DNA from 2 places in the Micromonospora sp. PTRAS2 genome. Region 1 is predicted to be linked to the other one. Evidence: predicted binding sites of a transcription regulator. Region 1 holds the regulator's gene; the other holds the start of a gene.

Region 1 (6,298 bases):
CGGACCGTTACCTGGCCGCGGAGGCCGCCCTCGACGCGGCCGGTTTCTCCTGGTACGAGGTGTCCAACTGGGCCCGCACGCCGGCCGGCCGGTGCCGGCACAACCTGCTCTACTGGAACGGCGGCGACTGGTGGGGTCTCGGGCCGGGGGCGCACAGCCACGTCGGCGGGGTGCGCTGGTGGAACGTCAAGCACCCGGCCGCGTACGCGAAGCGCCTGGCGGCGGGGGAGTCGCCCGGCCTGGCCCGGGAGGTGCTCACGCCCGACGAGGCCCACACGGAGGACGTCATGCTGCGGCTGCGGCTCGCCTCGGGGCTGCCGCTGGCGGTGCTGGACGACGCGGGCCGCGCCGGGGCCCGGCGGGCCCTCGCCGACGGCCTGCTCGACCCGGCCGGCTACGCGGCCGGCCGGGCGGTGCTCACGCTGCGCGGCCGGCTGCTGGCCGACGCGGTCGTGCGCGACCTGCTGCCCTGACGGGGGTGACCCCGACCGGCCGGGGGAGCGGCCGGTCGGGGATCACTTGATCAGGTTGACGGTCATCGGGTAGCGGTAGGGGCTGCCCTCGTTCGCTTTGATGCCGGCGACGATGCCGAAGATGATGCCGACGATCATGGCGCCGAAGCCGATCAGGAGCCCCACCAGGATGCAGGTGAGGATCCAGCCGATCAGGGCGATGACCGACCAGAGGAGCTGGAAGTTCAGCGCCGCCACCGCGTGGGCGCGGACCGTCGGCGACTGGTTGCCCCGGGCGAGCAGGGCGATCAGCGGCGCGAGCCAGCCGAGCACGCCACCGCCGAGGAACATCCCCGCCGCGCCGCCGAAGTGGGCGACCAGGACCCAGGTCTTGTCCTCGTTGTTGGCGTAGCCGCCGGAGGGCGCGCCGTACGCGCCGCCGGTCGGATATCCGCCACCGGGCGGGGGGAAGCCGCCCCCGGGTGGCGGGTAGCCGGCCGACGGCGGCTGGTCACCGGTGGGCGGCGGATAGCCACCGGGCGGGGGATAGCCGCCCGCCCCGGGGGCCCCGGACAGTGGTGCGGTGGGGGGCTCGTGCCCCGGCGAGCCGTACGGTGCCGACGGGTTCGGCTCCGGCGGGTAGCCGCCGGGGTCGCCCGATCCGGGAGGGCGAGGTGGTTCAGTCATGCACGTCACGGTAGGGGTTGCGGGCAAGCGGGCACCAGAGCGACACCGCCGCGGAGCGGCGGATGTTCGGCCCGCCCACGCAGGTGGCGGCCCGCACCGGGCGGCCGTCGACCGGTCGGCGCGCGCCCGGCCGGCCTCCCGCGCGGCGGTCGCCGCACCCGCGGTCCGTCGTTGATCTTACCCAGCACGGGGCAGCCGACGTAGACTGGCACTCGTTACAGTCGAGTGCCAGGCGTCGACGCACCGGCGGAGCGCCGACCTGCGGTGCCGCCGCGCCGCCGGGCCCGACATGCGACAGGAGGTGGCAGGGTGGGTCTGGACGACCGCAAGCTCGCCGTGCTCCGCGCGATCGTCGAGGACTACGTCGCCACCCAGGAGCCGGTCGGCAGCAAGGCGCTGGTCGAGCGGCACCAGCTCGGCGTCTCCCCCGCGACGGTGCGCAACGACATGGCGGTGCTGGAGGAGGAGGGCTACATCCGGCAGCCGCACACCAGCGCCGGCCGGGTCCCCACCGACCGGGGCTACCGCCTCTTCGTCGACCGGCTGTCCCGCGTCAAGCCGCTCAGCCCGGCCGAGCGCCGGGCGATCGAGCGCTTCCTGGTCGGCGCGGTCGACCTCGACGACGTGGTGCACCGCACGGTGCGGCTGCTGGCGCAGCTCACCCGGCAGGTCGCCGTGGTGCAATATCCCTCGCTGGCCCGCTCCTCGGTGCGGCACCTGGAGCTGGTGCCGATCTCCACCACCCGGCTGATGCTGGTGATGATCGCCGACACCGGCCGGGTCGAGCAGCGGCTGGTCGAGCTGCCCGCGCCGGTGAGCGCCGACGACGTCACCGACCTGCGCCGGCTGGTCAACGAGAAGCTCGTCGGCAGCCGGCTGTCGGAGACCCCGCCGCTGGTGCAGGCGCTGGTCGAGGAGTCGAGCCCGCACCTGCGCGGCACCATGACCACGCTCTCCACCGTGCTGCTGGAGACGCTGGTCGAGCGGCACGAGGAGCGCATCGCGCTGGCCGGCACCGCCAACCTGACCCGGGGCGGCCTGCTCGACTTCCAGGGGTCCCTGCGGCCCATTCTGGAGGCGCTGGAGGAGGAGGTGGTGATGCTCAAGCTCATCGGCGAGGCCGAGTCGACCACCACCCGCGTGCTGATCGGCGACGAGAACGAGATCGACAATCTGCGGGCCGCCTCGGTGGTGAGCACCGGCTACGGCCCGGGGGCGACCGCGCTCGGCGGACTGGGCGTGGTCGGCCCCACCCGGATGGACTACCCCGGCACCATCGCCACGGTGCGGGCCGTGGCACGCTACGTGGGCGAGCTGCTGGCCCAGAACTGACCAGTCAGGGCCGACGGCCGGCTCCGGCCGACGACCGGCGCAACGCGACAAGAACATGAGGACACGGGACGCAGTGGCCAGGGACTACTACGGCATCCTCGGCGTGAGCCGGGAGGCCTCCGACGACGAGATCAAGCGCGCCTACCGCAAGCTGGCGCGGCAGTTCCACCCGGACGTCAATCCGGACCCGGAGGCACAGGAGAAGTTCAAGGACATCAACGCCGCGTACGAGGTCCTCTCGGACGACCGGAAACGGCAGATCGTCGACCTCGGCGGCGACCCCCTCGCCCCCGGCGGCGGGGGCATGGGCGGCCCGGGCGGACCCGGCGGGGCCGGCCCGTTCGTCGGCTTCCAGGACATCATGGACGCCTTCTTCGGCGGCGCGGCCGGCGGCTCCCGGGGCCCGCGCCCGCGCACCCGGCCCGGCGCGGACGCGATCCTGCGCCTGGAGCTGGACCTGCACGAGACGGCGTTCGGCGTCGAGGCCCCCATCACCGTCGACACGGCGGTGCTCTGCACCACCTGCTCCGGGGCGGGCACGGCGGCCGGCACCCACCTGGCCACCTGCGAGGCGTGCGGCGGCCGGGGCGAGGTCCAGTCGGTGCAGCGCACCTTCCTCGGCCAGGTGGTCTCCGCCCGGCCGTGCACGGTCTGCCAGGGCTACGGCACCACCATCCCGCACCCCTGCCCGACCTGCACCGGCGACGGGCGGGTGCGCACCCGCCGCTCGCTCACCGTCAAGATCCCCGCCGGGGTCGAGGACGGCATGCGCATCCGGCTCGCCCAGCAGGGCGAGGTCGGCCCGGGAGGCGGCACCGCCGGCGACCTCTACGTCGAGATCCACGAGCGCCCGCACGACGTCTACTCCCGCAAGGGCGACGACCTGCACTGCCGGGTCACCGTCCCGATGACGGCCGCCGCGCTCGGCACCCGGCTGACCATCAAGACCCTCGACAGCGAGGAGACGGTCGACGTCAAGGCCGGCACCCAGCCGGGCAGCACCCTGCGGCTGCGTGCCCGGGGCGTGCCGCACCTGCGCGGCACCGGCCGGGGCGACCTCTACGTCCACCTCGACGTGCGCACCCCGACCAAGCTCGACCCCGACCAGGAAAAGATGCTGCGCGACTTCGCCAAGACCCGGGGCGAGGAGGTCGCCGAGCTGAGCAAGCAGGGCGGCTTCTTCTCCCGGATGCGCGACGCCTTCAACGGGCACGCCTGAGGTGTCGGCGCCGCTGTTCCTGGTCGACGCGCTGCCCACCGGCGACGCGCTGACCCTCGGCGGCCCGGAGGGGCACCACGCGGCCACCGTCCAGCGGCTGCGCGCCGGCGAGGAGCTGCTGCTGGCCGACGGCCGGGGCGGCACCGCCGCCGCCGTGGTCACCGCCGTCGGCCGGGGCGCCCTCGACCTGCGGGTCACCTCCCGGGGGCACGTCGACGCGCCCGTCCCCCGGCTCGTCGTGGTGCAGGGCATCGCCAAGGGCGACCGGGGCGAGCTGGCCGTGCAGGCGATGACCGAGGTCGGCGTCGACGAGATCGTGCCCTGGGCGGCGGCCCGCTCGGTGGCGCAGTGGCGCGGCGACCGGGGCGTACGGGCCCGGGAGAAGTGGGCGGCGACGGCCCGGGAGGCGGCGAAGCAGGCCCGCCGGGCGTGGCTGCCGGTGGTGGCCGGCGCCCCCGACGAGTCCACGGCCACGGTGGCCCGCCGGATCGCCGGCGCCGCCGCCGCGTTCGTCCTGCACGAGGAGGCGCAGGAGCCGCTGACCGCCGCCGCGCTGCCCGCCACGGGCGAGATCGTGCTGGTCGTCGGCCCGGAGGGCGGCATCACCGACGCGGAGGTGAGCGCGTTCACCCAGGCCGGCGCCCGCCCGGTGCGCCTCGGCCCGCACGTGCTGCGCACCTCCACGGCGGGCGTCGCCGCCCTCTGCGTCCTGGCCACCCGCCTGTCCCGCTGGTGACCCGCCCGTCCTGTCGGTGACCCGCCTGTCCCGCTGGTGGACCCCCGCCCCGGTCAGGTGCGCAGGTAGGACGCGCCGTTGAGGTCGACGATCGTGCCGGAGGCCCACTCCGCCTCCGCCGACGCCAGCCAGTGGACCGCCGCCGCGATCTCCTCCGGGCGGGCCACCCGGCCGAACGGGCTCTGCGCCCGGATCGCCGCGCCGCCCTCACCGGCCAGGTGCTCCGTGGTCATGTCGGTCTCCACGAAGCCGGGGGCCACCGTCGCGACCGCGATGCCGTACGGGGCCAGGGCCACCGCGAGGGACTGGCCGAGCGCGTTGAGCCCCGCCTTGCTCGCCCCGTACGCCGGCTGCTCCGGCTCGCCCCGGAACACGCCCCGCGACGAGACGTTGACGATCCGCCCGCCCCGCCCGCGCATGTGCTGGGCCGCGCACCAGGTCACGTTGGCCGCCCCGGTCAGGTTGGTCTCCAGCACCTGCCGCCAGCGCCGCTGCCAGTCGGCGTAGGACGCGCCGAAGACCGGGTGCGGGGCGTTCCGCTCGCCGTACACCCCGGCGTTGTTGACCAGCACGTCCAGCCCGCCGAGGCGGGTCGCCGCGTCGTCGACCATCACCCGTACCGCCTCGGGGTCGGCCAGGTCCGCGCGGACCACGACGTGGCCGTCGCCCGGCAGCTCCGCGCGCAGCCGCTCGGCCAGCTCCCCGGAGCCCCGGTGGTGGATCGCCACCCGGTCCCCGCCCGCCGCGAACCGCGCCGCCACCGCGCGCCCGATGCCCCGCGAGGCCCCCGTCACCAGCACCGCCCGTGAAGTCACGCGGCCATCATGCCCCAGCCGTCCGGCACCACTTACCATGCCCCGATGGGATCCGACTGCCTGTTCTGCCGCATCGTCGCCGGGGAGATCCCGGCCACCGTCGTCCGGGAGACCGACACCACCCTCGCCTTCCGCGACATCGATCCGAAGGCCCCGGTGCACGTGCTGGTCATCCCCAAGGAGCACTACGCCGACGTGGCGACCCTCGGCCAGGGCGACCCGGCACTCGCCGGCGAGCTGCTCGCCACGGCCGCCGCCGTGGCCGAGGACGAGGGGCTGCTCGGCGACGGCTTCCGGCTGATGTTCAACACCGGGGCGTACGGCGGCCAGGAGGTCTTCCACGTGCACGCGCACGTGCTCGGCGGCGCGCCGCTGGGCCCGATGCTCTGCCGCTGAGGGGGGGCGGCGGGCGCGTCCGTCGCGGGCGCGTCCCGCGCCGAGGTGTTAGGAAGGGGCCCTTCCCATACGGAATGCGTTAACAAGGGGCCCCTCCTTACACTGCGGGCGTGAGTGGAATCGACGAGCGGCTCGGGCGGATGGTGCGGCGGGTCCAGGCCGAGGGGCGGGTGCCGGCGGTCGCGGCGGCCCTGCACCGGGCGGACCGCCCGCTCTGGACCTGCGAGGCCGGCGGCACCGGCAACGACACGGCGCTCGGCCCGCAGACGCTGTTCCGGATCGGCTCGGTCACCAAGACGTTCACCGCGGTGCTGGTCATGCAGTGCCGCGACGCCGGCCTGCTCGACCTCGACGACCCCGTCGGCGCGCACCTCGACGTGCCCGCACACGGCGAGCTGACCGTGCGCCGGCTGCTGTCGCACACCTCCGGCCTGCAACGGGAGCCGCACGGCGACGTCTGGGACACCCTGCTCGCCCCCGGGGCGGACGAGCTGCTGGCCGACCTGGCCCGCGCCGAGCGGGTGCTGCCGCCGGCCCGCCGCTTCCACTACTCCAACCTCGGCATGGCCGTGCTCGGCCAGCTCGTCGCCCGGCTGCGCGGCGGCACCTGGGCCGAGGTGCTCGCCGACCGGGTGCTCACCCCGCTCGGCCTGACCGCCAC
Region 2 (6,298 bases), on a different contig from region 1:
GAGTGGGAGCCGGAGCGGGTCGACGTCGAGCGGATCCGGGGCGTCGAGCGGGCGTTGGACGCGCGGGGCCGCCGCCGCTACCACCACGGGGCGGTGCACGCCGCGTCCGGCCGGCTGGTCGCCTGGACGACGATCGACGTCGGCCCCAACGTGCCGTGGCATGCGTGGCAGCAGATCACCATCGTCGACCCGGCGCACCGGGGCCACCGGCTCGGGCTGCTCGTCAAGGTCGAGAACCTGCGGTACGCGCTCGCCCACGAGCCGGGGCTGCGCGCGGTGGACACCTTCAACGCGCAGGCCAACACGTACATGATCACCATCAACGAGGCGCTCGGGTTCCGCCCGGTCGACGCCTGGACCGACTGGCAGCTCACCCTCTGACCGCCGGCCGGCGGCGAGGGCGGCGGGCGGCCGGCGGCGTCCGCCGACCCTACTGCCCGCCCGTCGGCTGCGGCATGATGGCGGGCATGACGGAGACCCCGCATCCCGAGTACGACAAGCACGCCGACACCCTGCACCGGGCGCTGACCGCGATCACGGAGCGCGGGTACTGGTCCGCCTATCCCGAGTCACCCAGCCCCCGGGTCTACGGCGAGACCGCCGCCGCCGACGGCAAGGCCGCGTTCGAGGCGTACCTGAACGGCGACTTCCCGCTCGACCAGCCCGGCACCGGCGACCGGGTCGCCACCGAGGCCAGCCCCTTCGGGCTGGAGCTGAACGTGCGCTACCCGCACCCGGGCGCCGACGAGCTGGTGGCCGCCGCCTCCGCCGCCCTGCCCGCCTGGCGTGACGCCGGCCCGCAGGCCCGCGCGGGCGTCTGCCTGGAGATCCTCGACCGGCTGCACAAGCACGTCTTCGAGCTGGCCAACGCGGTGCAGTTCACCAGCGGCCAGGCGTTCGTGATGGCCTTCCAGGCCGGCGGCGCACACGCGCTGGACCGCGCCCTCGAAGCGGTCGCCTACGCGTACGCGGAGATGACCCGCCACCCGGGGACGGCCGGCTGGGAGAAGGCCGCCGGCAAGGGCGACCCGCTGCGGATGACCAAGACGTTCCACGTGGTGCCGCGCGGGGTGGCCCTGGTGATCGGCTGCAACACCTTCCCGACCTGGAACTCCTACCCCGGGCTGTTCGCCTCGCTGGTCACCGGCAACCCGGTGGTCGTCAAGCCGCACCCCCGCGCGGTGCTGCCGCTCGCGATCACCGTGAAGTACGCCCGCGAGGTGCTCGCCGAGGCCGGCTTCGACCCCAACCTGGTGCTGCTCGCCCCCGAGGCCCCCGGCGAGAAGCTCGCCACCACCCTCGCCCTGCACCCGGCCGTGAAGATCGTCGACTTCACCGGCTCGACCGAGTACGGCGACTGGCTGGAGGCCAACGCCCGGCAGGCGACGGTCTACACGGAGAAGGCCGGCCTGAACACGGTGGTGATCGACTCCACCGACGACTTCGCGGGGCTGTGCCGCAACCTCGGCTTCACGCTGACCCTCTACAGCGGCCAGATGTGCACCACCTCGCAGAACATCCTCATCCCGGCCGGGGGCATCGACACCGACCAGGGGCACAAGAGCTTCGACGAGGTGGCCGCCGGGATCGCCGCCGCCGTGGGCAAGCTCACCGCCGACCCGGCCCGGGGCGTCGAGCTGACCGGCGCGATCGTCAACGACGGGGTGCTGGAGCGCCTCGACGAGGTCGCCAAGGTCGGGGCGGCGGTGCTGGAGTCGCGTACCGTCGAGCACCCGGCCTTCCCCGGCGCGGTGGTGCGGACGCCGACCATCGTCAAGCTGGCCGCCGCCGACACCGCGACGTACGGCCGGGAGTGGTTCGGGCCGATCTCGTTCGTGATCGCCACCGACTCCACCGCGCACAGCCTGGAGCTCCTGCGCGCCACCGTTGGCGAGTCCGGGGCGCTGACCGCCGCCGTCTACTCGACCGACCCGGCGGTGCTGGACGCGGCCGAGGCGGCGGCGATCGACGTCGGGGTGCACCTGTCGTGCAACCTGACCGGCGGCGTCTTCGTCAACCAGTCGGCGGCGTTCTCCGACTTCCACGGCAGCGGCGCCAACGCGGCGGCGAACGCGGCGCTGACCGACGGCGCGTACGTGGCGAACCGGTTCCGCATCGTCCAGAGCCGCCGCCCCGCCTGAGGTGCAAGGAGGGGCCCCTTGTTAACGCATTCTGTTGTACAGGGGGCCCCTGCAAACGCCCCGCCTCACGCCGGGCGGCGCATCTGGAGCTCACGCAGGGCGGGGAGCCTCGGGTGCGGCACCCGCACGCCCGTGTCGACGAAGCCCAGCCTCCGGTACGCCCGGTAGGCGCGGTCGTTGCCGACGACGACCTCCAGCATCAGCTCCGGCCGACCGCACTCCCGGGACCAGGCGGCGACCCCCTCGATCAGCGCGGCGAGCAGCCCGGTGCCGCGCCGGGCCGGCGTGACGTAGACGGCGTAGACGACGGTGAGGCCGGGCTCGTCCGCCGAGACCGTCCCGCCGGCGTGCCCGAGGAGCCGCCCGGCGGGGCCGCCGGGCCGGTCCGCGCCGGGGTCGGCGACGAACTGGGCGGTGTGCCGGCCGCTGGCGACCGACGCGACGCGGGCCGCGTACTCGGCATGCGGGCGGGCGGCGGCCTCCGCCAGGGTCTCCAGGAAGGCCAGCGGCGCGTCGGCGATCATCTCCAGCCGCAGCGCCCGCATCCGGGCCGCGTCCGGCAGGGTCACCCGGCGTACGTCGGCTGCCCGTGCGACGGTGTCGGCCGTCCCCGTCGGGGCGCTGCCCGGGTCGGTCGGCGGGCGGGAAACTGCTGTCATCCCGCATACCTATCGCAGTGATGGTCGCCTATGGAGTGCCGGGTTGAGGTCGGTCCGTTATAGCCCTATTTGTGGCCGTGCGCCATCGTCACTCCTCGTGTAGCGTGCGATTTCGGTCACTGGTTTCCCGGTCGGCGCAGACGGGTGAAACCGGTGTTCCCGGGGCCGCCGGTTCCGTCGGCGTACCCGCTCGTGGAAGGCCGCGCGACGTTAGGAAGTGCACCGTGGCACAGGGCACCGTGAAGTGGTTCAACGCCGAGAAGGGCTACGGCTTCATCGCCGTCGACGGGGGGCAGGACGTCTTCGTCCACTTCTCCGCCATCGAGATGGACGGCTACAAGGCGCTGGACGACGGGCAGCGCGTCGAGTTCGAGATCGCCCAGGGGCAGAAGGGGCCGCAGGCCGAGCGCGTACGCGTCGTCGCCTGACCGCCCGACGCTGGGGCCCGCGGGCGGGCGGGCCGCCGGTGCTGGGCAGAGCGCGTCGCCCCGGGGCGGCGGAGGCGGGTCGGGCCAGGGAAGATCGTGAGCCGTTCCGGCGTCGCCGCTGAGGAGGGCCCATGTCCCAGCCACCCCCACCCGATCGATCCCTCCCGGGGCCCGAGGGGCCGGCTGCGGTCGGTCCGCCGCCCGTCCGGCACCCCACCGGGTTCCCGGCCCACCCGGGCCAGCAGCCCTATCCCGGCCAGCAACTTCACCCCGGCCGGCAGCCCCACCCCGGCCCGGCGCTACCGCCGGCACACGCCGCGCCGTACCCGCCGGGCCACCCCTTTCCGCCGGGCTACGCGGTGCCGTGGCCGCCACCCGGCTACGACCCGGCGGACCCGCTGGTCACCCTGCCCGGGGAAGGGCTGAGCGGGTGGTTCTCCCGGTGCTCCGGCACGCTGCGCCGCAGCTGGCGGCTGCTCGTGCCGGTCCTGGCCCTCACCCATGCCCTGCCGACGCTCCTGCTGCTGCTGGCGACCGTGCCGCTGTACCCGCTGCCGCCGCTGGAGCCCACCGCGCCCGGCGAGCCGCCGCCCCCGCTGCCCGACGGCTACCTCGCCGACCTCGGCGTCTTCCTCGCCGCGATGATCGGCCTCGGCTGCCTGCTCGGGTTCGTCCAGGCGGTCGGCTGGGCCGCCGGCACCCGCGTGGTGGCGCGGCAGGCCGCGGGCGAGCCGACGTCGGCGGGCGACGCCCTGGCGTACGGCCTGCGCCGGGCCCCGGCGCTGTGGGGCTGGACGGTGGTCTACGTCCTGCTCATGCTGGTCGGCTTCGTGCTGTGCTACCTGCCCGGCCTGTACGTGATGGCCGCGCTGAGCCTGTTCGGCCCGGTGCTGCTCTTCGAGGGCGGCGCGCCGCTCGGCCGGGCCCGGCAGCTGTTCCACGCCCGCCTCGGGCCCGTGCTCGGGCGGATCGCGCTGGTCGGGCTCGCCGCCTCCCTCGCGTCCATGGTCGTGGCCCCGATCCAGGTCGCCGCCCTCTTCTTCGCCGACCCTGCCGACGCCGCCTCGCTGGACGGCTGGAACGTCGCGTACGCCCTGGGCGCCGCCCTGGTCGCGGTCCCGGCCGCCCTGGTGTACCTGATCGGCCTGGTCGTCACGTACGCCGAGCAGCGGGCGTACGAGGGCCCGGTTACCGCCGCCCGGCTGGCGGGTGAAATCGGCTGAACCGGTGGGCCGGGTCGCGCTGGTCAGGCGGGGTCGACCCGGCCCGTCCGCCGCATCGTGCTTGCACTCGGCAGGGCAGAGTGCTAAACAAGTCATTGGCACTCGCCTTGGGTGAGTGCCAATGGTCGGGACGGTGGGGCCACGGCCGCACGGCGGAAATCCGTCGGGTGGCACATGGCCGGTCGTCGCGGGCTATCCGGCCCGGCCGAGGAGACGTCGTCGTCGCCAGGTGGCGACGTCCCAAGGTGCGTACACCAGGCGGCCCATCCGGGACACACACTCGGGTGGCCCGTGAGTGTCCAGGAGGACAACGCCGTATGGCCAAGATGATCGCGTTCGACGAAGAGGCTCGCCGCGGCCTCGAGCGGGGCATGAACCAGCTCGCCGACGCCGTGAAGGTGACCCTCGGCCCGAAGGGCCGCAACGTGGTGCTCGAGAAGAAGTGGGGTGCCCCCACCATCACCAACGATGGTGTGAGCATCGCCAAGGAGATCGAGCTCGAGGACCCGTACGAGAAGATCGGCGCCGAGCTGGTCAAGGAGGTCGCCAAGAAGACCGACGACGTTGCCGGTGACGGCACGACGACGGCGACCGTCCTGGCCCAGGCCCTGGTCCGCGAGGGCCTGCGCAACGTGGCCGCCGGCGCCAACCCGATGGCCCTGAAGCGGGGCATCGAGGCCGCCGTGGCCAGCGTCTCGGAGGAGCTGTCCAAGCTCGCCAAGGACGTCGAGACCAAGGAGCAGATCGCCTCCACCGCCTCCATCTCCGCCGGTGACAGCACCGTCGGCGAGATCATCGCCGAGGCGATGGACAAGGTCGGCAAGGAAGGCGTCATCACCGTCGAGGAGAGCAACACCTTCGGCCTGGAGCTTGAGCTCACCGAGGGCATGCGCTTCGACAAGGGCTACATCTCCGCGTACTTCATGACCGACCCGGAGCGCATGGAGGCCGTCTTCGACGAGCCTTACATCCTGATCGCCAACAGCAAGATCTCGTCGGTGAAGGACCTGCTCCCGATCCTGGAGAAGGTCATGCAGTCGGGCAAGCCGCTGCTGATCATCGCCGAGGACGTGGAGGGCGAGGCCCTGCCGACCCTGGTGGTCAACAAGGTCAAGGGCGTCTTCAAGTCCGCGGCCGTCAAGGCCCCCGGCTTCGGCGACCGCCGCAAGGCCATGCTGACCGACATCGCCATCCTCACCGGTGGCCAGGTCATCAGCGAGGAGCTCGGCCTCAAGCTGGAGGCCGCCGGCCTCGACATGCTGGGCCGCGCCCGCAAGGTCGTGGTGACCAAGGACGAGACCACCATCGTCGACGGTGCCGGCGACGCCGAGCAGATCCAGGGCCGGGTCAACCAGATCCGGGCCGAGATCGACAAGAGCGACTCCGACTACGACCGCGAGAAGCTGCAGGAGCGCCTGGCCAAGCTGGCCGGCGGTGTTGCGGTGATCAAGGTCGGCGCGGCCACCGAGGTCGAGCTGAAGGAGCGCAAGCACCGCATCGAGGACGCCGTCCGCAACGCGAAGGCCGCCGTCGAGGAGGGCATCGTCCCGGGTGGTGGCGTCGCGCTGGTGCAGGCCGGCAAGACCGCCTTCGACAAGCTGGACCTGACCGGCGACGAGGCGACCGGTGCGCAGATCGTCAAGATCGCGCTGGACGCCCCGCTGCGGCAGATCGCCGTCAACGCCGGCCTGGAGGGTGGCGTCGTCGTCGAGCGCGTCCGCAACCTGGACGCCGGCCACGGCCTCAACGCCGCCAGCGGCGAGTACGTGGACCTGCTGGCCGCCGGCATCATCGACCCGGCCAAGGTGACCCGGTCGGCGCTGCAGAACGCCTCGTCGATCGCGGCG

What was found. The regulator HrcA, encoded in region 1, represses chaperone genes, less so after heat shock. The targets are predictions, from matches to a motif close to GGTTNGCACNCTCNNNNNGAGNGTGCNAACC.
Region 2: groL (chaperonin GroEL) is a predicted target of HrcA. The motif match lies at 4,545-4,575, and genes of this name have one in related genera.

The regions. Positions count from the first base shown of each region.
Region 1 covers NZ_JBSWBU010000004.1:60,169-66,466, forward strand. Annotated here, with positions in the region: gene hemW (radical SAM family heme chaperone HemW) at 1-473, shown strand, start outside; gene ACVMYR_RS15255 (DUF4870 domain-containing protein) at 516-1,139, opposite strand; gene hrcA (heat-inducible transcriptional repressor HrcA) at 1,449-2,471, shown strand; gene dnaJ (molecular chaperone DnaJ) at 2,545-3,690, shown strand; gene ACVMYR_RS15270 (16S rRNA (uracil(1498)-N(3))-methyltransferase) at 3,692-4,426, shown strand; gene ACVMYR_RS15275 (SDR family NAD(P)-dependent oxidoreductase) at 4,480-5,241, opposite strand; gene ACVMYR_RS15280 (histidine triad nucleotide-binding protein) at 5,287-5,637, shown strand; gene ACVMYR_RS15285 (serine hydrolase domain-containing protein) at 5,778-6,298, shown strand, end outside.
Region 2 covers NZ_JBSWBU010000003.1:641,774-648,071, reverse strand. Annotated here, with positions in the region: gene ACVMYR_RS13810 (N-acetyltransferase family protein) at 1-381, shown strand, start outside; gene paaN (phenylacetic acid degradation protein PaaN) at 468-2,141, shown strand; gene ACVMYR_RS13800 (GNAT family N-acetyltransferase) at 2,207-2,686, opposite strand; gene ACVMYR_RS13795 (cold-shock protein) at 3,025-3,228, shown strand; gene ACVMYR_RS13790 (hypothetical protein) at 3,360-4,451, shown strand; gene groL (chaperonin GroEL) at 4,769-6,298, shown strand, end outside.